Regions from separate parts of the Pseudomonas viridinivis genome, predicted to be linked through region 3. Evidence: riboswitches for the same ligand, from Rfam matches in the RefSeq annotation. Region 3 holds a riboswitch; each other region holds the start of a gene.
The links. Region 3 has a riboswitch for cobalamin ahead of cobO (cob(I)yrinic acid a,c-diamide adenosyltransferase). Riboswitches for the same ligand answer to the same signal wherever they lie in the genome.
Positions count from the first base shown of each region.

Region 1 (7,186 bases), 460 kb from region 3:
GGCTCACCGTGAACGGCTTGCTGCGCACCACAACCTGCCCCGGATGACTGGCCGGCGCAACGCTGCCGTTCAGTTGCTTGAGCAATGCCTGCGGGTCTTCAATCGGCAAACCGGCCAACTGCTGCGCTGGCAGGTTCCACCACTGGCTGGCCAGCAAGCCGTCGATGATGTCCTGATCGAAGCGATAGCGCACCACCTGAGCCGGTGAACCAACGGCGATGGCGTAAGGCGGAATGTCCTTGTTGACCAGCGATTGCGCGCCAATCACCGCGCCGGTGCCGATGGTCACGCCTTCCAGAATCAGCACATCCATGCCGATCCACACGTCGTGACCAATGGAAGTTTGCTTGACGCCATCGTGATGCGGCGCAATGCCGCCCAGTTGCTGGCGCAGGCCGACCAGCCCGCTGTGGGATGTCAGCCAGCTCAGTGGATGGGATTTACGGTCCTGGCCGATGGTCACGTTCTTGGCAATCGAGCAATAGCGCCCGATGCTGGAGACGTCGTGCAGCTCGGCGCCGCTGACGATATCGGTGTAGGCACCGATGGTCAGCTTGCGGGACAGAATCTTGATCTGATGCAGCTTTACGCCATGCTCCAGCGTCAGCTCGGTTTCACGGCGCAGGCCTTTGATCCCGCTGTCCAGACGACATTTGTTCTTCGAAAGCGCCTTTTTCAGCTTTCTGTCCAACAGCGCTCGCTTGAAGAAATTCATGGTCTGGTTCCACAGATGATTGGTGGGCTGGTGGCGATTCCACGGCATGAGTGGAATTTTCCTACGCAAGACTATCTGCCATCCCACACAAAGCTGGGAATCATCGCACAAGCCGAGCGAATCCCAAAAAGCTTGTTCACGGTACGAGGTTGTCGATTTGCAGACAGGTCATTCGACTATCCAAAGCTGCACCCGAATGAATGAACAACGACGAGGAACACGCCCATGAGCACTTATCCAGTCGCCCCACACGAACTCGACAGCCACCCGGTCGTCTCTCGGCAAGAGTGGCTGACGGCGCGCAAACAGCATCTGATTTACGAGAAAGCCTTTACCCGCCAACGCGATCAACTCAGCGCCGAACGCCGCGCCCTGCCCTGGGTCAGGATCGACAAGGCGTACAGCTTTGAAGGTCCCAACGGCAGACAAAGCCTGAGCGAGCTGTTCGGCAATAACAGCCAGTTGATCATCTATCACTTCATGTTTGGCAAGGATTGGGAGGAAGGCTGCACGGGCTGCTCATTCCTGACCGATCACATGGACGGCGCCAACCTGCATCTGGCGCACCACGACATCAGCCTCGTCGCCGTTTCCCACGCGCCATGGCAGCAGTTTCAAGCGTTCAAGCAACGCATGGGCTGGAAGTTGAACTGGGTGTCATCGGCGGGCAGTGATTTCAACTATGACTTCGGGGTGTCCGCCACGGCCGAACAGATCGCCGACGGCAGCGTCACCTACAATTACGAGCCCTCCACCGACCCCTTCGAGGAACTGCCCGGCCTGAGCGTCTTCTACAAAAACCCGGCGGGGGAGATTTTCCACACGTACTCAACCTACGCCCGAGGTCTGGACATTCTCGTCGGCGCCTACAACTATCTGGACCTCACGCCCAAAGGCAGGAATGAGGTGCAAATCATGGACTGGATGCGCTTGCATGACCGTTATGACGACCAGGACCCGACGGCGCCCCAGGCTTAGCGCGTCGCCACCACAAACAACCGTGGAAACGGCAACAATACCGTCCCGTCTTCCAGCGCCGGATAAGCTTCGCTGATTGCGGCGAGATAGCGTTCCAGGAACGCGTGCTTCTCCGTTTCATCCAGCGGTTCAAGATAAGGCCGCAATGCCGAACCCTTGAACCACTCGACCACCGCCGCATGACCACCTTCCAGCGGATGAAAATAGGTGGTGCGCCATACGTCTACCGAACTGCAATGGCCCTTGAGCAGCGAGTAATAAAAGCTCGCGTCATGGCGACCAGGATGTTTCACCGCAGCGATCTTGCTCGCCCAAGGGCCGTCCGCTGCCACTTCACGGGCCAGACGGTGGGCCGGCTCTTGCAAATTGTCCGGCGTCTGCACCGCTAGGCTGCCACCGGGCGTGAGTTTGCTGACCAGACGCGGATACAGCGCGGCATGATCCGCCACCCATTGCAACGAAGCGTTGGCGAGAATCACATCCAGTGGTTGCGCCGGATTCCACGCCGCGATGTCAGCCAACTCGAAACTCAAGGCCGGCAACCGCTGGCGCGCGTCGATCAGCATGTTTTCCGAACTGTCCAGGCCGGTCACTTGCGCTTGCGGGTAGCGTTCAGCCAGCACTTCTGTCGAGTTGCCGGGACCGCAGCCCAGATCCACCGCCGTCTGTACGTTCTGCGTCGGGATCGCCGCGACCAGATCAACCACGGGGCGCGTGCGTTGTTGCTCGAAAATTGAATACTGCTTGGCTGACCAAGGCATGGCGGCTCCCGTGCGGTGTTGAGAAGTGGAGCAGAGACTAGAACGTGCAGCGCCCCGAAACAATGTTCGGCCTGGATCAGCGGGACAAGAGCGTCTGCAACTCCAGCGCATTGCCCACAGCAAAACCGCTGGCGGTGTTATCGAAAATGCACCAACTGGAGCTATTTTTTTGCCGGGATGCAAGCAGGTCGCTGGCCAGTATTTGCAGCCGGGATTGTTCATACGCGCTCAGGCGCGAGGCGTAACGCTGCAAATGGCCAACGCCTGATGGTCGTGGCTGACTACCACGCTGGTTTAGCTCGGTACGCCCGAGCCATCATCACCCGCAATGTCCGGATCATCCGGCTCCACTTCATTTTCCTCGGCGTTGCGCACGTCATCGTCCGGACGGGCCTCGTCATCGGATTCCATCGGATTGGGGTTCGGCCCCGGGGATTGCGCAGCCTGGGTGTCGACAGGTCGTATGCTCATGTTGCCCTCGCAGAATCAGATCAATTGGGGGGTGACCTGATTTGGAAGCGGCCGCGTGACGGGAGTTCGGTTTATTGGATGACTGGTGTGAAATCCGCAAATACCGGATCCGTAGGACCGGCTTCGCCCGGAGAACGCCCTCCCGACTCAAGCCGGTCCTACAGGCTGTCGTTCGCTTCAACTACGCAACTTGCCCAACCACTCAAGCGAAGTGCGCCACAGGCAAATCCCCAGGAAATAGGCGGACATCGCGGACCAGACGATCATCACGGTCGGGCTTTGCGCCGGGTGGTCGATGACCAGCAAGGCGCTGCACACCAGCCAGATCGTGGTGACGGTGATGTTCAGTGGCATCAGGCGGCGGACGCGGAACGGGTGGAGGAACTTCATCCGCGTCAGGGTCAGCAGGGCCAGGCCGAAAACGGTCAGCAACGTCACCCACGAAGCTGGCGAGATGATGTAGACGCACAGCGCGACCACGTTCCAGGCGGCGGGAAAGCCCTGGAAATAGTTGTCCTTGCTTTTCATTTCCAGATTGCAGAAGCAGAACAGCGAGGACACCAGAATCACCGCAGTGCTGAGCAACATGGTGTGATCCGGCAAATCGATGTAGCGATAAATGAACAGCGCCGGAATAAACACGTAGGTCAGGTAATCAATGACCAGATCGAGCACTGAACCATCAAAGCCCGGCAGCACCGACTGAACATTGAATTTGCGCGCCAGGGAGCCATCGACTCCATCTACCACCAGCGCAAGGCCCAGCCAAAGCAGGCATGCCTTGGGCTGGTCTTCGAACAGCGCGATGGTTGCCATGAAGGCAATGACCACGCCGGTGGCGGTAAAAGCATGTGCACCCCAGGCTTTGAGCCAGGCCGTGCGTTGAGTCGATATCACAGGGGGAAATCTCCAGAAATAATACGGGCCGGGCATCATCATCGCCGATTTGTCACCGGAGCACTCAGCCAGCGTGCATGTATCGACCGACCATCGGCCGATAAGGTTCACCAACCGGTGAACTGCGAGCAATCTCCAGGCCAGGGACTCGCCCGCCGGGAAAACTTCCCCGTCGCGGTTGATATCCATTACCATGCCGCCCGTCGGTTCCCAAACGGGATTAATAGGGAATCCGTGATGGCCTCAGGGTCATCAAACGGAACTGCCCCCGCAACTGTAGACGCTGAGCCGCTCCATCGATGCCACTGGGTAAACCCGGGAAGGCCGGAGCATGGCGATGACGCGTCAGTCAGGAGACCTGCCGACATCAGGGTTGCACGAAAACGCGCCCTGGCAATTGACCCACCGGCGGGGTGTCCGGGGAGGACATCCGTCAGAATCGGTTCATCGCCGTTGCTGCCAGACCCTGCTCGACCGGCCCCGCCGCAGTCAGCAGCGGTGGCTGATGTGTTTCCTGCCCTTACACCGCCGTCCGGACATCCGTTCGAATGGAGATAGCCTTTCATGACGTTGCCTCGCCTTGCCGTACTGTTTGCCAGCCTTGGATGTTCTGCACTGGCCATGGCCGCCGGTCCGACGCACTACCCGCTGACGGTCGAGAACTGCGGCGTGCCGTTGACCTTCAAACAGGCCCCCGGCAAAACAGTCACCATCGGCCAGGCCGGTACTGAAATCCTCTACTCCCTTGGGCTGGCCGACAAAGTGGCCGGCACTTCGCTGTGGTTCAACGAGGTCCTGCCACAGTTCAAGGCGCAGAACGAGCGTATTCCGCGCCTGGCCGATAACGAGCCGAGCTTCGAATCAGTGATCGGCAAACGCCCTGACCTGGTGCCGGTGCAGTTTGAATGGATGGTCGGCCCGCAAGGCGCGGTCGGCACCCGCGAGCAGTTCAGCGAACTGAATATCCCGACCTACATCATGCCGTCGGACTGCGAAGGCAAAGACAATCTGGTTGGCGCCGATGGCACGCGGCTCAAGCCATTTTCCGTGGAAACTGTATTCAAGACCGTCGCGCAGCTAGCGCAGATCTTCGACGTGCAGGACCGTGGCGATGAGTTGAGCGCGCAGCTGCGTGCCGGTTTGACCAAGGCTCAGGTCAGCGTCAAGGCCAAGCACTTGACCGATGCATCGGCGCTGTTCTGGTTTTCCAGCGCCGACCTGCACATCGACCCGTACGTGGCCGGGCGCAAAGGCGTGCCGGATTTCATGATGAACACCCTCGGCCTGCGTAACGTGATCGAGTCCGATGAAGAATGGCCAACCGTCGGCTGGGAAACCATCGCCAAGGCCAACCCTACGGTGCTGGTCATCGCGCGCATGGATCGCCGTCGCTTCCCTGCTGACGACTTCCAGAAAAAACTGGAATTTCTCAAGTCCGATCCGGTGACCAAAAACATGGATGCCGTGAAACACAACCGCATCGTGATCCTTGATGCCGACGCCATGCAGGCCTCGGTGCGTATGTTTGACGGCATCAACGAACTGGCCAGCGCCATTGATCAGGTTGATCCGGGCAAATGAGAGCAGTGACCGGCGGTCAGGTTCTGCGCAGGGTCTGTCTGCACGCAGCGTGGGTGATCCCGGTATTGCTGGCCGCGATTCTGGCCGGCATCGCCATTGGCGAGACGCCGATCAGCCTGTCGCTGGTGTTTCAGGTGCTGGCCAACAAGCTGTGGGGCGCCGGTTTTGTGCTGGACCCTATTGATGAAGGCATCGTCTGGAACTACCGCCTGACCCGCGCGCTGGTTGCCGCCGCATGTGGCGCCGGGCTGGCGATTTCCGGGGTGGTGTTGCAGTCACTGCTGCGTAATCCGCTGGCCGATCCATATCTACTGGGGATTTCCGCCGGAGCTTCGACCGGCGCGGTGCTGGTGTCGATCATCGGCCTCGGCGCCGGAGCCATTTCCTTGTCAATGGGCGCCTTTGCTGGCGCGGTGGCTGCCTTTGCGCTGGTCGCCTTGCTGGCGCGCAGCACCGGAGCGGTCAGCGGCAGCGGGCAAATCATCCTCGCAGGCATCGCCGGTTCACAGCTGTTCAATGCGCTGACTTCGTTTCTGATTACCAAGTCGGCCAGCTCCGAACAGGCGCGGGGCATCATGTTCTGGTTGTTGGGCAACCTCAGCGGGGTGCGCTGGCAATCGGTGACATTGGCGGTGCCGGTGGTGTTGATCGGGCTGGCGATTTGCCTGTGGCATCGCCGCGCGCTGGATGCGTTCATGTTCGGCAGCGATTCGGCCGCCGCGCTTGGCATCCCGGTGCGACGTGTTCAAGTGGTCCTGATCGCCACGGTTGCGCTGGTCACGGCGGTGATGGTGTCGCTGGTGGGTTCCATCGGTTTCGTCGGTCTGGTGGTGCCGCATGCCGCGCGTCTGTTGGTGGGCGTGCGTCATGGACGGCTGATCCCGCTCAGCGCGTTAAGTGGCGCGCTGTTCCTGATCGCCGCCGACGTGCTGTCGCGCACCGTCATCAAGGGCCAGGTGCTGCCGGTCGGCGTGATCACCGCGCTGATTGGCGCACCGGTATTTGCCGTAATCCTGATCAAAGCCAAGGGTGGCCGATGAATAGCCTGCAAATGCCTGCGCTTGAGACCCGTGTGATGGCGTGTTCTGACCTGAGCTGGTCAGTCAAAGGCAACCTTATCCTCAAAGGTGTCAGTCTGGATCTGCAACGCGGGGAAACCCTGGGCTTGATCGGCCCGAACGGTTCCGGCAAATCCAGCCTGCTCAAATTGCTGTCGGGCATCAGACCACCCGACAGCGGCCGTATTCAGCTCGACGGCGAGGCGCTAACCGACATGACGCGCCGTGATATCGCACAGATGATTGCGGTGGTCGAGCAACAGGCCGAAACCTCGGACGCCATCAGTGTGCTGGACGCCGTGGAACTGGGGCGCACGCCCTGGCTTTCGGCGCTGACGCCATGGTCCGCTGTCGACGATGAAATCGTTCAGCAGGCACTGGTCGATGTGGACATGGCCGATAAGCGCAAGCGCGCCTGGCACAGCCTTTCCGGCGGCGAACGCCAGCGCGTGCACATCGCCCGCGCTTTGGCGCAACGCCCGCAAATCCTGCTGCTGGACGAACCCACCAATCACCTGGATATCCAGCATCAGCTGAGCATTCTCGGTCTGGTGAGATCGCTGCCGGTGACCACAATGATTGCCCTGCACGACCTCAATCAGGCCTTGGCCTGTGATCGACTGGCGGTAATGGACAAAGGCGAGCTGATCGCTATTGGCGAGCCAGCCCAGGTGCTGACTTGCGAACTGCTGCGCAGCACGTTTGGCGTTGAAGCCCACTACCTG
Region 1 covers NZ_CP151076.1:4,194,736-4,201,921, forward strand. Annotated here, with positions in the region: gene AABC73_RS19685 (CatB-related O-acetyltransferase) at 1-715, opposite strand, end outside; gene AABC73_RS19690 (thioredoxin family protein) at 941-1,693, shown strand; gene tam (trans-aconitate 2-methyltransferase) at 1,690-2,454, opposite strand; gene AABC73_RS19700 (hypothetical protein) at 2,531-2,707, opposite strand; gene AABC73_RS19705 (hypothetical protein) at 2,749-2,925, opposite strand; gene AABC73_RS19710 (CDP-alcohol phosphatidyltransferase family protein) at 3,103-3,822, opposite strand; cobalamin riboswitch at 4,010-4,203, shown strand; gene AABC73_RS19715 (ABC transporter substrate-binding protein) at 4,387-5,403, shown strand; gene AABC73_RS19720 (iron chelate uptake ABC transporter family permease subunit) at 5,400-6,443, shown strand; gene AABC73_RS19725 (ABC transporter ATP-binding protein) at 6,440-7,186, shown strand, end outside.
Region 1: linked by a shared signal. The riboswitch ahead of AABC73_RS19715 (ABC transporter substrate-binding protein) and the one ahead of cobO (cob(I)yrinic acid a,c-diamide adenosyltransferase) in region 3 are both predicted to bind cobalamin.

Region 2 (7,186 bases), 1.3 Mb from region 3:
TTGATGAACAGCGATTGGCGATCGATGGTGAACGGCTCAAGGCCCGACAGCCGGCAAGCTTTCGGAATGTCCGGAATGACACGCGGCGCATATTTGCTGACGGCTTCGGCGATGGCCTTGATGTGACCCGGCGTTGTGCCGCAGCAACCGCCGACGATATTAAGGAAGCCGCTCTGGGCGAATTCTTCGATGACCAGCGCGGTTTGTGCCGGAGTTTCGTCGTACTCGCCGAACTCGTTGGGCAGGCCGGCATTGGGGTGCGCCGAAATCCGCGTGCTGGCCTTGTTGGACAGCTCTTGCAGATAAGGCCGCAACTCACTGGCGCCCAGCGCGCAGTTCAAGCCTACGGAAATGGGTTTGGCGTGGCTGACCGAGTTCCAGAAGGCTTCAGTGGTCTGCCCGGAAAGCGTCCGCCCTGAGGCGTCGGTGATCGTGCCGGAAATCATGATCGGCAATTCAAAGCCGAGTTCTTCGAACACACCCTGCACGGCGAAGATTGCCGCCTTGGCATTGAGCGTGTCGAAGATGGTCTCGATCAGGATCAGGTCAGCGCCGCCCTCGATCAGGCCTTTGGTGGCTTCGGTGTAGTTTTCAACCAGCTCGTCGAAGGTGACGTTGCGATAACCGGGGTTGTTGACGTCCGGTGACAACGAGCAGGTGCGGCTGGTGGGGCCGAGCACGCCAGCGACAAAACGCGGCTTGTCCGGGGTTTCCAGGGTTTTCGCATCGGCTACTTTACGGGCCAGGCGCGCGCCTTCGACGTTCAGCTCGTACACCAGCTCTTCCATGCCGTAATCGGCCTGGGAAACCTGGGTGGCGTTAAAGGTGTTGGTTTCCAGAATGTCCGCGCCAGCGTCCAGATAGGCTTTTTCGATGGCGCCGATGACATCCGGACGGGTCAGGATGAGCAGGTCGTTATTACCTTTGACATCGCTTGGCCAGTCGGCGAAACGTTTGCCCCGGTAATCCTGCTCTTCGAGGCGGTAGCTCTGGATCATAGTGCCCATGCCGCCGTCGAGGACCAGAATCCTCTGTTGAAGAGCTTGCTGGAGAGCGTGATGGCGAGCGGTACGGTCAGACATAGGGCTACCTGGAAAAGGTCGATACAGAAAGGTCGAGATGATATCAAACCCGAACGGTTTTAGTGTTGATTACCCTTTTGCATGAATATCGTTCATGTTGCTGGTTCTTCGGCAGCAGTGACGCACGTATCTGGTGGTCAGCATTTAAATGCCGGTCAATACCGTTGAAAATCAGCGCAGGCCTTATGGAATATGGCCTGCGGCCATCTTCTGATTTGCCCCCTTTAGTCAGTTTCTGCGATCTTTTCCTCAAAAACGTGGTCCGACTCCAGGAGTGTCCGGGGGCGCGCTTCTGGTTTGCCTTTCCGGACTGTGATTCAAAAGTCAGGCGACAGAGGTTGTTTATAGATGCTGATTTCGGTTCAAGCCCTGCGGGCCCTCGCCGCTTGGGCAGTGGTGTGTCATCACTTCATGCAAATTTTTTTCGACTTTCATGCGTCGGGGCCGATAGGTCAGTTTTTTGTTTCCAGGGGTGCGGTCGGCGTCGATATTTTTTTCGTCATCAGTGGCCTGGTGATTTTTCTTTCGACACAAAACACCGACATGCCCGCCAGTCGTTTCATGCTTAACCGAATTATCCGCATTGTTCCCGCCTACTGGTTTTACACCGCCATCATGGGGCTGCTCCTGGTTTTTGCAGCGCCCTTGCTGCCGCATCAGGTCATCAGCTGGCAGAATTTCCTGTTGTCGCTGCTGTTCATTCCTTCTGAAAACCCTGGCGGATATGGCCTGTATCCCACGCTGAACGTCGGCTGGACGCTGAACTATGAAATGCTTTTCTACCTGTTATTTTCGACGGTGTTCCTGTTTCAGCAGCGTCATCGCCCGTTGATCGTCGCCGCCGCGTTGTTCGCGGTCAGCGAAGTGCTGGCCCGCTCCGGGCTGATCAGTCGCTTCTATGGCAATGACATCGTCTACGAGTTTTTGCTGGGCATCGTCATTGGCATCATCTATCGCAAGGGCTGGATCAAAGAGGGTGTCTGGCTGCCCTTGCTTGGCATCGCCACCGGTTTGGTCACTATCTATCATCTGACGCCAGCGGAGCGGCTGCTCAATTGGGGCTTGCCCAGCGCGTTGATCGTATTGTCGTGCATTTCCCTGGAGCCCTGTTTCCGGGGGAATAAACTGCTCAAGATCCTTGGCGATTGTTCGTACTCGGTGTATTTGCTGCACGTGTTGGTGCTGTATGCCGGTTGGCTGGCGGCCGAACATTTCGCGCTGAATCCGTATCTGGTGTTCGCGGTGTGCGTGCCTGTCATCGGGCTGGGCGCATGGGGCAGCTATGAATGGCTCGAAAAAGGCCTTTATCGCCGCATGAAGGGCTGGCTGGACAAGCGCCGCAGCGCTGACACCGCGCAGGTTCTTTCCTGAGCTGCCTTTTCCCGACCGGTTCTTTTTCGATCAGCTGTTTTCCGACCTGCTCTTTTCCGACAAGAATACTAGGACTTTGTATGACGCAGCCGATTGGCGTAAACTGCCGGCACGTCTGCGAGGAATTTTCATGACCGCTATCATTATTACCGATGCTGCCCACGACTATCTGGCCGATCTGCTCGAAAAGCAGAACACCCCGGGCATCGGCATCCGCGTGTTTATTACCCAACCTGGCACCCAATACGCTGAAACCTGCATTGCTTATTGCAAGCCGGGCGAAGAAAAGCCGGAAGACAAGGCCATTGGCCTGAAGAACTTCACGGCCTGGATTGATAACTTCAGTGAAGCGTTTCTCGACGACGCCGTCGTCGATTACGCCACTGATCGCATGGGCGGCCAGCTGACCATCAAGGCGCCAAACGCCAAAGTACCGATGGTCAACGCCGACAGCCCGATCAACGAGCGCATCAGCTATTACCTGCAAACCGAGATCAATCCCGGTCTTGCCAGCCACGGCGGGCAGGTCACACTGATCGACGTCGTTGAAGAAGAAGACAAGAACATCGCGGTGCTGCAATTCGGTGGCGGTTGCCAGGGTTGCGGTCAGGCGGATGTAACGCTCAAGGAAGGCATCGAGCGCACCTTGCTCGAACGCATCCCTGAGCTGAGCGGCGTGCGTGACGTCACTGACCACACGCAAAAAGAGAACGCTTACTACTGAGTGAGCGGTCTGCGCAGCATCAAAAACCCCGACGCGTTCGGGGTTTTTTGTGTCTTCGGTATGTGGCTGATTTCCCTGTAGGAACGAGGCTTGCCCGCGAAAGCGTCTTCTAAAACGATGGATTTTTCGCCTGAGACTACGCTTCGCGGGCAAGCCTCGCTCCAACGGAATCTACCGGCCGCCTCGAGAATGAATTCGCTCACGATTGCGAAATCGACGCTATTCGGTAGGACCGGATTTATCCGGGAGGGCGTTGGTGCAGGCACCACATCAGCGGCGTCTGCGAAAGCTTCATTCCAGTCCATTGATATGTCGGCAGAGCTTACGCTTCGCGGGCAAGCCTCGCTCCAACAAGAGGTTCGGAATCACGGCCTGAATAAATGCGCATGCCCCGCACGATACAGCGACGACTCTCCAAAGCTGTGGTCAGCCAGAACACGTCCTACCAGAATCAGCGCCGTGCGCCGAAAGCCCTTCGCACGCACCTTGCCCTCGATATCCGCCAGCGTGCCCAGCGCCCAATCCTGATCCGGCCAGCTGGCGCGATGCACGACAGCAATCGGGCAGTCGCTGCCGTAATGGGGCAACAGTTCGGCAACGATCCTGTGCAGATTGTTGACCCCGAGATGAATCGCCATGGTGGCGCGGTGTTGCGCCAGACTGGCCAGTTCTTCACCGGGTGGCATTGTGGTCTTGTCGGCGAAGCGGGTGAGGATCACGCTTTGCGAGATATCCGGCAGTGTCAGTTCGGTGCCGAGCAAGGCTGCGCAGGCAGCGGTTGCGGTAACGCCCGGAATGATCTCGAAGGGAATGTTCAATTCGCGCAGATAACGGATCTGTTCGCCGATGGCACCGTACAGGCTCGGATCACCTGAATGCACCCGAGCCACATCCTGGCCTTGTTCATGAGCGGATTTCATCAAGGCGATGATCTGTTCGAGATGCAATTCGGCGCTGTTGCTGACCTGAATCGCGTTATGGCCCTCTAGCACGGCCGTTGGCACCAGCGATCCGGCATAGATAATCACCGGGCAACTGCGGATCAAGCGCTGCCCCTTGACCGTGATCAACTCCGGATCGCCAGGGCCTGCGCCGATGAAAAAAACGGTCATGGAAACTCCAGATTCTTGAGTGGAAGCGGTGTGTGAGGCGGATTATCGGCTATCGAGCACAGTGCTGGCCAAGGCAAATGTCGCTTGCCGATTATTGACCCGAGGAATAAGCAAGCGTGCAGCACCTGATCGACTGGCCAGCGCCAACGCTGCGCTCTCTGCAATCCCATAACAGCCGGTGTGCTCAAAGGCGGTCAACGAACGATGAGTCAATTGCGCTTCGTAGGGGTTGAGCTGCTGTGCACTGAATACAGTCAGCGGCAAGCGAAGCCGGCGAGCAAGCTCCAGCAGACCGGGCTCATTGCTTTTCAGGTCAATGGAGGCGAGGGCGCTGAGGTCTTGCAACTCAAGGTCATGACTTCGAAGGCTGGACTCGATCAACTCAAGCATCACGCCAGCGGAGCATCCGCGCTGGCAGCCGAGCCCGGCCACCAGCGTCGGCCGCGATTGATCAGGCTTGATCAAGTTCGGCATTGTTGCGGCGAAACAGCCAGGCGCTGATCACGCCCATGGCAATCCAGAACAGCGCGTTGGTCAGCAACGAGGCGATCTTGAACTGCGACTCCAGCGCTTCAGGCGCCAGGCTTTCATGCACCGGCGGTTGCGGCGCGCCGATGATATGCGGCACGACCAGAATCGCCACGCCCAGCACTTTGAGCAGCCAGTTCTTGCCGAACACGATCAATGCCAAAGCCGCTGCAGTCGATGCAGCAGTGCCGATCCACCAGATTTGCCGTTGGGTCAGGTCCGCTGCAGCAGTGCCCGGCAGTTCTGGCGGCAGGCCAAGTGTCGGCGCGAGGGTGAACACCGCAAAACCTGCCAATCCCCAGAGCACGCCCTGGGATGTCTTGCCCGGAGCGCGCAAGGTATACAGGCCCGCCAGCATCAGCGCGAAGCCGACCGCGACCACCAGATTGCCACCGGTCGTGGACAGAATGCGCTGCCAGCCATCTTGCGGAGACCAGGCCTCTTCATCGTGTACATGTCCAGTGGGCGCGTTTTCGGCGTGCTCGTGAACCTGTTCGGTTGGAGCGTTCTCGTAGGTTTCCGCTTGCAGAATCAGTGGCGCGACCCAGAAACTTTGCAGCAGGGTCAGGAACAGGGCGGCGATCAGGCCTGTAAACCCCGCCGTCTGAGCAATTCGCTTGAACATGGCGTCAGGTCTCAATGGCAGGGAAAGGCAGAACTGTGACGGGTGTCGTGCGCCGCATTGTGCACGGCATCAATGTGCGAGAAACCGGCGAAATACACCAGGCACGCGCCGAGAATGGCAGCGCTGATGGCGGCGGTCAGGCGTCGAGTCTGGGTGGCAGTGGTCGTGCTGGCGGTATGACTGGTTGTACTGATCGACATGGCGCTTCCCTCTTGGATGTCGGCAAGGTGAGGGGAACGCATGAGAGCTCCGCTGACAGGCGTCAGAAGAGATCAACAGCGCCCGCCCACCGCGGGTTTGTCAGAAGTTTCATGTCGGGCCGGTCTCCGGGCTTGCGAGGGATCGATTGCTCGACCTGAAAGCGTCACCTTCCCATGCCGTTGCCGGTCACAGTGGATCTGACTCTTCACTCGCTTACCGTTGCGGGGGCAGCGCCGGACTTGCACAAGCCATGAGGCCTGAACGCACCGGTTTCCCGTTTCACCCTGTGAAGGGCACCCGAACAAGGCGTACAGGAGAGCATGGGCCGGCGCTGAACGTCAATCAGTTCGCGTCGGACGCAGGCTTGTGATTGACCTGCCGATGGTCACTGCGTAGCCTTGCGGATTCGAGGTTCTGTGCGCTGCACGCTGCCATGCAGCCGGACAGCGCACAGCTAAGATGGGAACGCGGTCAATGCCGCGGCTGCCCCCGCAACTGTAAGCGGTCAGGTTCATTGCACAGCCACTGCGACAAGCGGGAAGGCGCCATGAATTGCAGGTGGACTGTCCACCCGTAACCGCAAGCCAGGAGACCTGCCTCGATCCGGGCATCATGCCCTGCAAATTCTCACTACAACCGGGCGGGGTGATCCGGTGGCGAATCCAGTCCTGTGCCTGATCACCGGGTTTTCGTCCTGTTTGCCCGCCGCTTCGCCAAAGGGCACCTGATGAAAACACTGGCCAAACTTCCCGTCACCATCGTTACCGGCTTTCTGGGCTCGGGTAAAACCACGTTATTGCGCCACATGCTCGACAACGCTGAAGGGCGGCGCATCGCGGTGATCGTCAACGAGTTCGGCGAGCTGGGCATCGACGGCGAAATCCTCAAGCAATGCACCATCGGTTGTACTGAAGAAGAAGCCAACGGCCGGGTTTACGAGCTGGCCAATGGCTGCTTGTGCTGCACCGTCCAGGAAGAATTCTTCCCGGTGATGCGCGAACTGGTAGCGCGTCGCGGCGATCTTGATCACATCCTCATCGAAACCTCAGGTCTGGCGTTGCCCAAGCCACTGGTACAAGCCTTCCAATGGCCGGAAATCCGCAACGCCTGCACCGTGGATGCCGTGATTACCGTGGTCGACAGCCCGGCGGTGCTGGCCGGCACCTTCGCTGCATTCCCGGATCAGGTCGACGCCCAGCGCAAGCTGGATCCGAACCTGGACCACGAATCGCCGCTGCACGAGCTGTTTGCCGACCAACTGGCCAGTGCCGACCTCGTTATCCTGAACAAAGCCGACATGATCGACGCCGCAGGTCTGGCTGCCGTGCGCGCCGAGGTTTCCGAAGAATTGCCACCAGCGGTCAAGGTCATCGAAGCCAGCAGCGGCCGTTTGCCGATCAGCGTATTGCTGGGCTTGGGTGCGGAATCCGAACTGCATATCGATGCCCGCAAGACCCACCACGATCACCACGAAGGCGACGACCATGACGATCACGATCATGACGCCTTTGACTCGATCTCCATCAAGCTGCCGCAAGCCGAC
Region 2 covers NZ_CP151076.1:3,340,823-3,348,008, reverse strand. Annotated here, with positions in the region: gene metH (methionine synthase) at 1-1,082, opposite strand, end outside; gene AABC73_RS15770 (acyltransferase) at 1,431-2,453, shown strand; gene nfuA (Fe-S biogenesis protein NfuA) at 2,584-3,177, shown strand; gene cobM (precorrin-4 C(11)-methyltransferase) at 3,543-4,289, opposite strand; gene AABC73_RS15755 (cobalamin biosynthesis protein) at 4,332-4,763, opposite strand; gene AABC73_RS15750 (CbtA family protein) at 4,741-5,442, opposite strand; gene AABC73_RS15745 (CbtB-domain containing protein) at 5,454-5,642, opposite strand; cobalamin riboswitch at 5,742-5,959, opposite strand; cobalamin riboswitch at 6,036-6,259, shown strand; gene cobW (cobalamin biosynthesis protein CobW) at 6,371-7,186, shown strand, end outside.
Region 2: linked by a shared signal. The riboswitch ahead of AABC73_RS15745 (CbtB-domain containing protein) and the one ahead of cobO (cob(I)yrinic acid a,c-diamide adenosyltransferase) in region 3 are both predicted to bind cobalamin.

Region 3 (7,186 bases):
ATTGATATCGGCGATCAGCAGCACCGGGCAATCCACCGCTTCGGCGAAACCCATGTTGGCGATATCGTTGGCGCGCAGGTTGATCTCGGCTGGTGAACCGGCGCCTTCGACGACGATCACCGGATACTGCTCGCTCAGCCGTTGATGGGACTCCAGCACCGCTCGCATCGCGATTTCTTTATAGCCGTGATAGGCCACCGCATTCATGGTGGTAACGGCCCGGCCGTGAATAATCACTTGCGCGCCGGTGTCGCTGTTGGGCTTGAGCAGCACGGGATTCATGTCAGTGTGCGGTTGCAGGCCGCACGCCTGGGCCTGCACCGCCTGGGCGCGGCCGATCTCGCCGCCGTCCGCCGTGACCGCACTGTTGAGGGCCATGTTCTGCGGCTTGAACGGCACAACGCTGACGCCCTGACGCGTCAGCCAGCGGCACAATGCTGTCACCAGAGTGCTTTTGCCGGCGTCCGACGTGGTGCCTTGCACCATCAAGGTGGTCATGAATTTTCCTGATTGAATTCGCCAAGGGCGCTGTCGAGGCGCTGCCAATCCGCTTCATCGCTGGGCAGGCCGAAGCGCAGGCTGCTGTGATGCGGGCCTTCATCGAGAAACAGGCGCAGCAGGATGCCGCGCCGGGCGCAGAACTCATACAACGCTGACGCACGGGGCGTGACCAGCCATTGAAACAACGCGCAGCTGCCGTGTGGCGTTAGGTCGTGTCGCGTCAGCAATTGCACCAGACGCTGACTGGCCTGATCGGTGCGCTGGCGTTGCTGGTAATGGCCTTCGGTGTCTCTCAAGCAAGCCGCGCCGATTTCCCGGGTCGGTCCGCTGACTGCCCAGGGTCCGATATCTTTGGCCAGTAATTTGAGCAGATGCGGTTCAGCCAGCACAAAACCCAACCGCGCCCCGGCCAGACCGAAAAACTTGCCAAACGAGCGCAAGACGATCAACCCGGTGCGCCAGGTTTCAGCGGCAAGGCTCAGGCCCGGTGTGTTGTCCATGAAAGCTTCATCCACCACCAGCCAGCCGCCCCGCTCCGCCAGCCGTGCATGCCACTTGAGCAATTGCTCAGGCGTCAGGTTCAGGCCGGTGGGATTGTTAGGGTTGACCACCACCAGCACCGTGAAGCTGTCGAGAAAATAATCAACTTCATGTTCCAGCACTTCCCGGACCAGGAAGCCGGCGCTGCGCCAGGCCTGGGCATGCTCGGCATAACAGGGCGACAACACGCCGACCTTACCGGCACCGCGCAAACGCGGCAGGGCTTGAATCGCCGCCTGGGAACCCGGCACCGGCAACACTTGGGGAGCGCCGTAATAAGCGCAGGCGGCTTGTTCCAGGCCGTCGTCGGTTTCCGGCAGTCGCGCCCAGGCTTGCGGCGTAATCGGCGCTATCGGCCAGGCCCAGGGCGCAATGCCCGTGGAAAGATCCAGCCACTCACTTTCGGCAATGCCGTAGTCGCGCGCAGCAGCACGCAGTCGCCCACCGTGTTCAAGCATAGAATTCAGCTCCCACACATAAAATCAGCAGCCAAAGCCAGACGCCGCGCTGCACCAGTTGCCAGCCTCGGTCGATGGATTGCGCGTCGGCGGGCACACCTTCGCCCAACTGCGGACGCTGATGCAGCTCGCCGTGATAAATCGCCGCGCCGCCGAGTTCGACACCCAGCGCACCGGCGCCCGCCGCCATCACCGGACCGGCATTGGGGCTGTCCCAGGTCGGACCCTGGGTTCGCCAGCAGCGCAACGCGAGTCGGGTCTTGCCCAATAGCGCGTAGGTCAATGCCACCAGACGCGCAGGAATGTAGTTAAGCAAATCATCGATTTTGGCCGCTGCCCAACCGAAACGCTCGAAGCGCTCGTTGCGATAGCCCCACATTGCATCAAGCGTATTGCTCAATCGATACAACACGACGCCCGGCGCACCGGCGACAGCAAACCAGAACAGCGCGGCAAACACGGCGTCGCTGCCATTTTCCAGCACGGATTCGGTGGCCGCACGGGCCACTTCAGTCGCATCCAGTTCCGAAGTCTGGCGGCTGACCAGATAGCCGACCCGCCGCCGCGCCTCGTCAAGATCGTCGGCGCGCAACGCTTGGGCTACCGGCTCGACGTGCTCGCCAAGGCTGCGCAGGCCAAGTGCGCAATACAGCGCGAGAATTTCCACCAGCCAGCCTATGTATGGCAACCAGCTCAACGCCGTGGCCAGCAACGTCAACGGCACCACGGCCAGAAACCAGGCCGTGACGCCATGGCTGCGCCAGCCGCGTCCGCCGGAATTGAAGCGCCGCTCGATGCGATCGGCAAACCGCCCAAAGGCCACCAGCGGATGCGACCGCTTCGGCTCGCCCAGCAACGCATCCAGCGCCACACCGGCGACGCTCAACAGCGCCACACTCATTGCCTGACTCCCCATTGATTCTCGTAGAGCATTTCGTCGAGCGGACGTTCTTGCGTCCAGCCTTCCATGACCAGCATCGGTGCCGGGTAAAATTCGCTGACCGGCCCCAGGCACAGCACCGCCAGCGGCTTGGCACCGGCCGGCATGTTCAACAGATCAGCCAACGCCTGGGGTTCGAACAACGACACCCAGCCCATGCCCAGCCCTTCGGCCCGGGCCGCCAGCCACAGGTTCTGAATGGCGCAAGACAACGAAGCCAGGTCCATTTCCGGTAACGTGCGGCGGCCAAAGATGTGTTTCTCACGATCATCCATCAGCGCCGCGACCAGCACTTCCGCGCAATCGTCGATGCCCTCGACCTTGAGCTTCATGAAATCGTCGGCACGCTCGCCCATCGCTTCGGCGGTGCGCATCCGTTCCTGCTCGACCTGCGCCTTGATCTGCGAACGCAAGGCCCGGTCGGTAATGCGAATAAAACGCCACGGCTGCATCAAGCCGACACTGGGCGCCTGATGCGCCGCACCGAGCAGCCGCGCCAGCAGTTCCGGCGCGACCGTACCGCCGCTGAAGTGACGCATGTCCCGGCGTTCGGCAATGGCGCGATACACCGCAGCGCGCTCATCGGCGCTGAAGGCTTGGTCATTCATGGCTTGAAAAGCGCCGCAACCGCTTGAGGATTGGATGGGAAATAAAAGTGCACGTAGGACGCCGTCATACGCCCGTCGCGATAGACCGCTTCCGCGCCGCGCCCGCCGTTGGGGCTGATGCCGCGGGCGATGGGCTGCAATTCGGTGCTGGTCAGCGAATGGTGATAGGTATGGCCGCGCAGCTCGCCTTCCGGCAGCGCGACTGTTTGCAGCGCCAATGCGGCGAGACGCTTTTGCATGACCGCTTCACCGGCGAGCAAGCCCACCAGCTCGGCGCGCTGGCCGTCGACATCGGTCAAGGCGTCCAGCAGATACAACATGCCGCCACACTCGGCCAGCAACGGTTTGCCCGCCTGATGATGCTGGCGAATTGCGTTAAGCATCGACGCGTTCTGGCTCAAGGCCAGGTGGTGCAGTTCCGGGTAACCACCGGGCAGATACAGGCTGTCGGCAGGCGGCAGCACTGAATCGCGGATCGGCGAGAAGAACACCAGCTGCGCACCCATGGCGCGCAGCAGATCCAGGCTGGCGCCGTAAGTGAACGCAAAGGCTTCGTCATGGGCGACGGCAATGGTCACGCCTTCCAGCAAAGGTTCGGCCGGGACAAGGTCCGGCGCGGCGAAGGTCACCGCAGGCGGCAGTTCAACTTCGCAAGTGCTGGCCAGCGCTGCGGCGGCGGCATCCAGACGCAGATCCAGATCATTCAGCTCGCTGGCCTGCACCAGTCCCAGATGCCGGCTTGGCAGTTCGATCCCGGTTTCCCGAGACAACGCGCCGTACCAGCGCAGGCCTTCGGTGAGGCTGCCTTCGAGCAATTGCGCATGCCGTACGGTGCCGACCCGGTTGGCCAGAACGCCAGCGAACGGCAGGTCCGGCTGATAGCGCGCCAGACCCAACGCCAGCGCGCCGAAGGTCTGGGCCATGGCCGTGCCATCGATGACGCCCAGCACCGGTACGCCGAAATAACGCGCCAGATCTGCGCTGGAAGGCGTGCCGTCAAACAGGCCCATCACGCCTTCGATCAGGATCAGGTCGGCTTCACCCGCCGCCTGCCACAACAGGCGGCGGCTTTCATCGGCACCGACCATCCACAAATCCAGCTGATAAACAGGCGCACCGCTGGCGCGCTCCAGAATCATCGGGTCGAGAAAATCCGGGCCGCACTTGAACACGCGAACCTTGCGGCCCTGATTGCGATGCAAACGGGCCAGCGCGGCGGTGACGGTGGTTTTGCCCTGGCCGGAAGCCGGTGCGGCGATCAGAACCGCCGGACAATGACGCGGTTCACTCACAACTCGATGCCTTTTTGCGCGCGGATACCGGCCTGGAAGGCATGTTTGACCACGGTGATTTCAGACACGGTATCGGCCATGTCGATCATTTCCGGTTTGGCGCCACGGCCGGTGACGATCACGTGCTGCATCGGCGGGCGGGCTTGCAGGTCGCCAAGCACCCGCTCGATGTCCAGATAACCGTGCTTGAGGGCGATATTCAGTTCGTCGAGGATCACCATACCAATGGCCGGATCACGCAGCATTTCCAGGGAAACTTCCCACGCGGCTTCGGCGGCGGCGATATCACGCTGGCGGTCCTGGGTTTCCCAAGTGTAGCCCTCGCCCATCACGTGATAGCGAACCTGCTCGGGGAAACGCCGGAAGAAGAACTCCTCGCCGGTGCTGTTGCTGCCTTTGATGAACTGCACGACGCCGCACTGCATGCCGTGGCCCATTGCCCGGGCCAACATGCCGAATGCAGAACTGCTTTTGCCTTTGCCGTTACCGGTCAGAACCAGCAACAGCCCGCATTCATTGGGTGCGCTGGCGATACGCTCGTCCATCACGGCTTTTTTGCGCAGCATGCGCGCCAAATGGCGTTCGTCACGTTCGGGGGATTCGTTCATCTCAGCTCTCCGCTTGAGGGCACGCGAAAGCAGACGGCTGGCAATAGAAAATGACTGGCAGCACGACTTTCGTCATGCCCAGAGCATCGCCCGCCGTGATGCTATTGAATGGATCAGGCCGGTCTCCGGGCTCATGAGCGGGAAAATCCCGACTGTGCGCCTTCCCATGTCCTTGCGGACACAGTGGCATGAAGCACAGCTTCACTCATCTACCGTTGCGGGGGCAGCACCGGGATTGGTCGCCATGGGCGTCCTTACCGGTTTCCCTGTTTCACTCAAGCAATCCGGGGATTTTGAGCACCTGAAACAAAGGGCGCAGGTTAGAGCGTTGAGGTTTGAGCGTCAATCAACTCAGCATCGGGTTGAACCTCGAAAGCCCAGACTTCTCTATCTATTACTGGACCACTGCCCGTTATGGAGATCGATCATGTTTACGCTCAGACCACAGTTCGCGGTTTTGCTACTGGTTGCGGGAGGCCTGGCGGCCTGCGGCGAATCTTCGACCCTGCAAGTCACCGACGGCACCGGGCCGTCCCCCAAGTTGCCGGAACCGAACAAGACGCTGATCCCGACCGTCAACATAGCGCCGGCGGTGGGCTGGGAAAAAGACGCCAAGCCTATCGCCGCCAAAGGCACGCAGGTCGCCGCTTTTGCCGAGCATCTGGACCACCCGCGCTGGCTGTACGTGCTGCCTAATGGCGACGTGCTGGTAGCGGAAACCAATTCGCCGCCCAAGCCTGACGATAATAAAGGCGTTCGCGGCTGGGTTATGGGCAAGGTCATGGGCCGCGCCGGCGCCGGTGTTCCAAGCCCGAATCGCATCACCTTGCTGCGCGACAAGGACCACGACGGCGTTGCCGAAACCCGCACGGTATTCCTGGAAAACCTCAACTCGCCGTTCGGCATGACGCTGGTGGGCAACAAGCTGTATGTGGCCGACACCGACCGCCTCATCAGCTTCCCGTATCAGGAAGGCCAGACCTCGATCAGCGCGCAGCCGACCAAAGTCGTCGATCTGCCCGGCGGCACGCTGAATCACCACTGGACCAAGAACGTTATCGCCAGCAAGGACGGCAGCAAGCTGTATGTGACGGTCGGCTCCAACAGCAACGTCGCCGAGAACGGCCTGGCCGCCGAAGAAGGTCGCGCGGCGATCTGGGAAGTGGACGCCGCGAGTGGCTCCCACCGCATCTTTGCGTCGGGCTTGCGCAACCCCAACGGCATGGATTGGGAACCCACCACCGGCAAACTCTGGACGGCGGTCAACGAGCGTGACGAAATCGGCAGCGATCTGGTGCCGGATTACATCACCTCAGTGCAGGACGGGGCTTTCTACGGCTGGCCGTTCAGCTACTATGGCCAGCATGTGGACGTGCGCGTGACGCCGCAGAATCCGGAATTGGTGGCCAAGGCCATCGCCCCGGACTACGCAGTCGGTCCGCATACCGCGTCACTTGGCCTGGTGTTCGCCGATGGCAAGACGTTGCCGGCGCCGTTCAATGAAGGCGTGTTCATCGGCCAGCATGGCTCCTGGAACCGCAAACCGCACAGCGGCTACAAAGTCCTGTTCGTGCCATTCAGCGGCGGCAAGCCAAGCGGCGCGCCGATTGACCTGCTGACCGGCTTCCTGAATGCCGACGAAAAAGCCCAGGGTCGCCCGGTCGGCGTGGTCAATGATCATCAGGGTGGTTTGCTGGTGGCGGATGACGTGGGGAACAAGATCTGGCGGGTGACTGCGGCGACGGCGCAATAAATCAATACCTGTGCAGACTGTGTGGGAGCAAGCTTGCTTGCGAAGGCGATGGAGCAGACGGCGGAACAGCGTCTGAACCGGCCGACCTCTTCGCGAGCAAGCTCGCTCCCACAGGACAGCCGATAGGCAATCTTTCTTACGGATTACGCGCCAGACTCGACGGCTGAATCACGCGCTTGGCGTTCAGGTAAGCGCGCTGCCAATACGGCTTGTCGAGGCTGTCCAGCTTGACCGTGCCGCCCGTGGCTGGCGCATGCACGAAACGCCCTTCCCCGACGTAAATCCCCGCATGGCTGACCTGCGAACCACCGCCAGTGGCGAAGAACACCAGGTCGCCGGTCTGCAATTGTTCACGGCCCACGTTCGGCGCACGCATGCCGATCATGTCGCGGGTCGAACGAGGCAGCGCAATGCCTGCCGCGTCACGGTAGACGTAACCGATCAGACCGCTGCAATCAAAACCGGAATCAGGAGTGTTGCCGCCCC
Region 3 covers NZ_CP151076.1:4,652,173-4,659,358, forward strand. Annotated here, with positions in the region: gene AABC73_RS21670 (cobyric acid synthase) at 1-498, opposite strand, end outside; gene cobD (threonine-phosphate decarboxylase CobD) at 495-1,499, opposite strand; gene cbiB (adenosylcobinamide-phosphate synthase CbiB) at 1,492-2,400, opposite strand; gene bluB (5,6-dimethylbenzimidazole synthase) at 2,397-3,047, opposite strand; gene AABC73_RS21690 (cobyrinate a,c-diamide synthase) at 3,044-4,339, opposite strand; gene cobO (cob(I)yrinic acid a,c-diamide adenosyltransferase) at 4,336-4,947, opposite strand; cobalamin riboswitch at 5,046-5,267, opposite strand; gene AABC73_RS21700 (sorbosone dehydrogenase family protein) at 5,375-6,700, shown strand; gene AABC73_RS21705 (C40 family peptidase) at 6,837-7,186, opposite strand, start outside.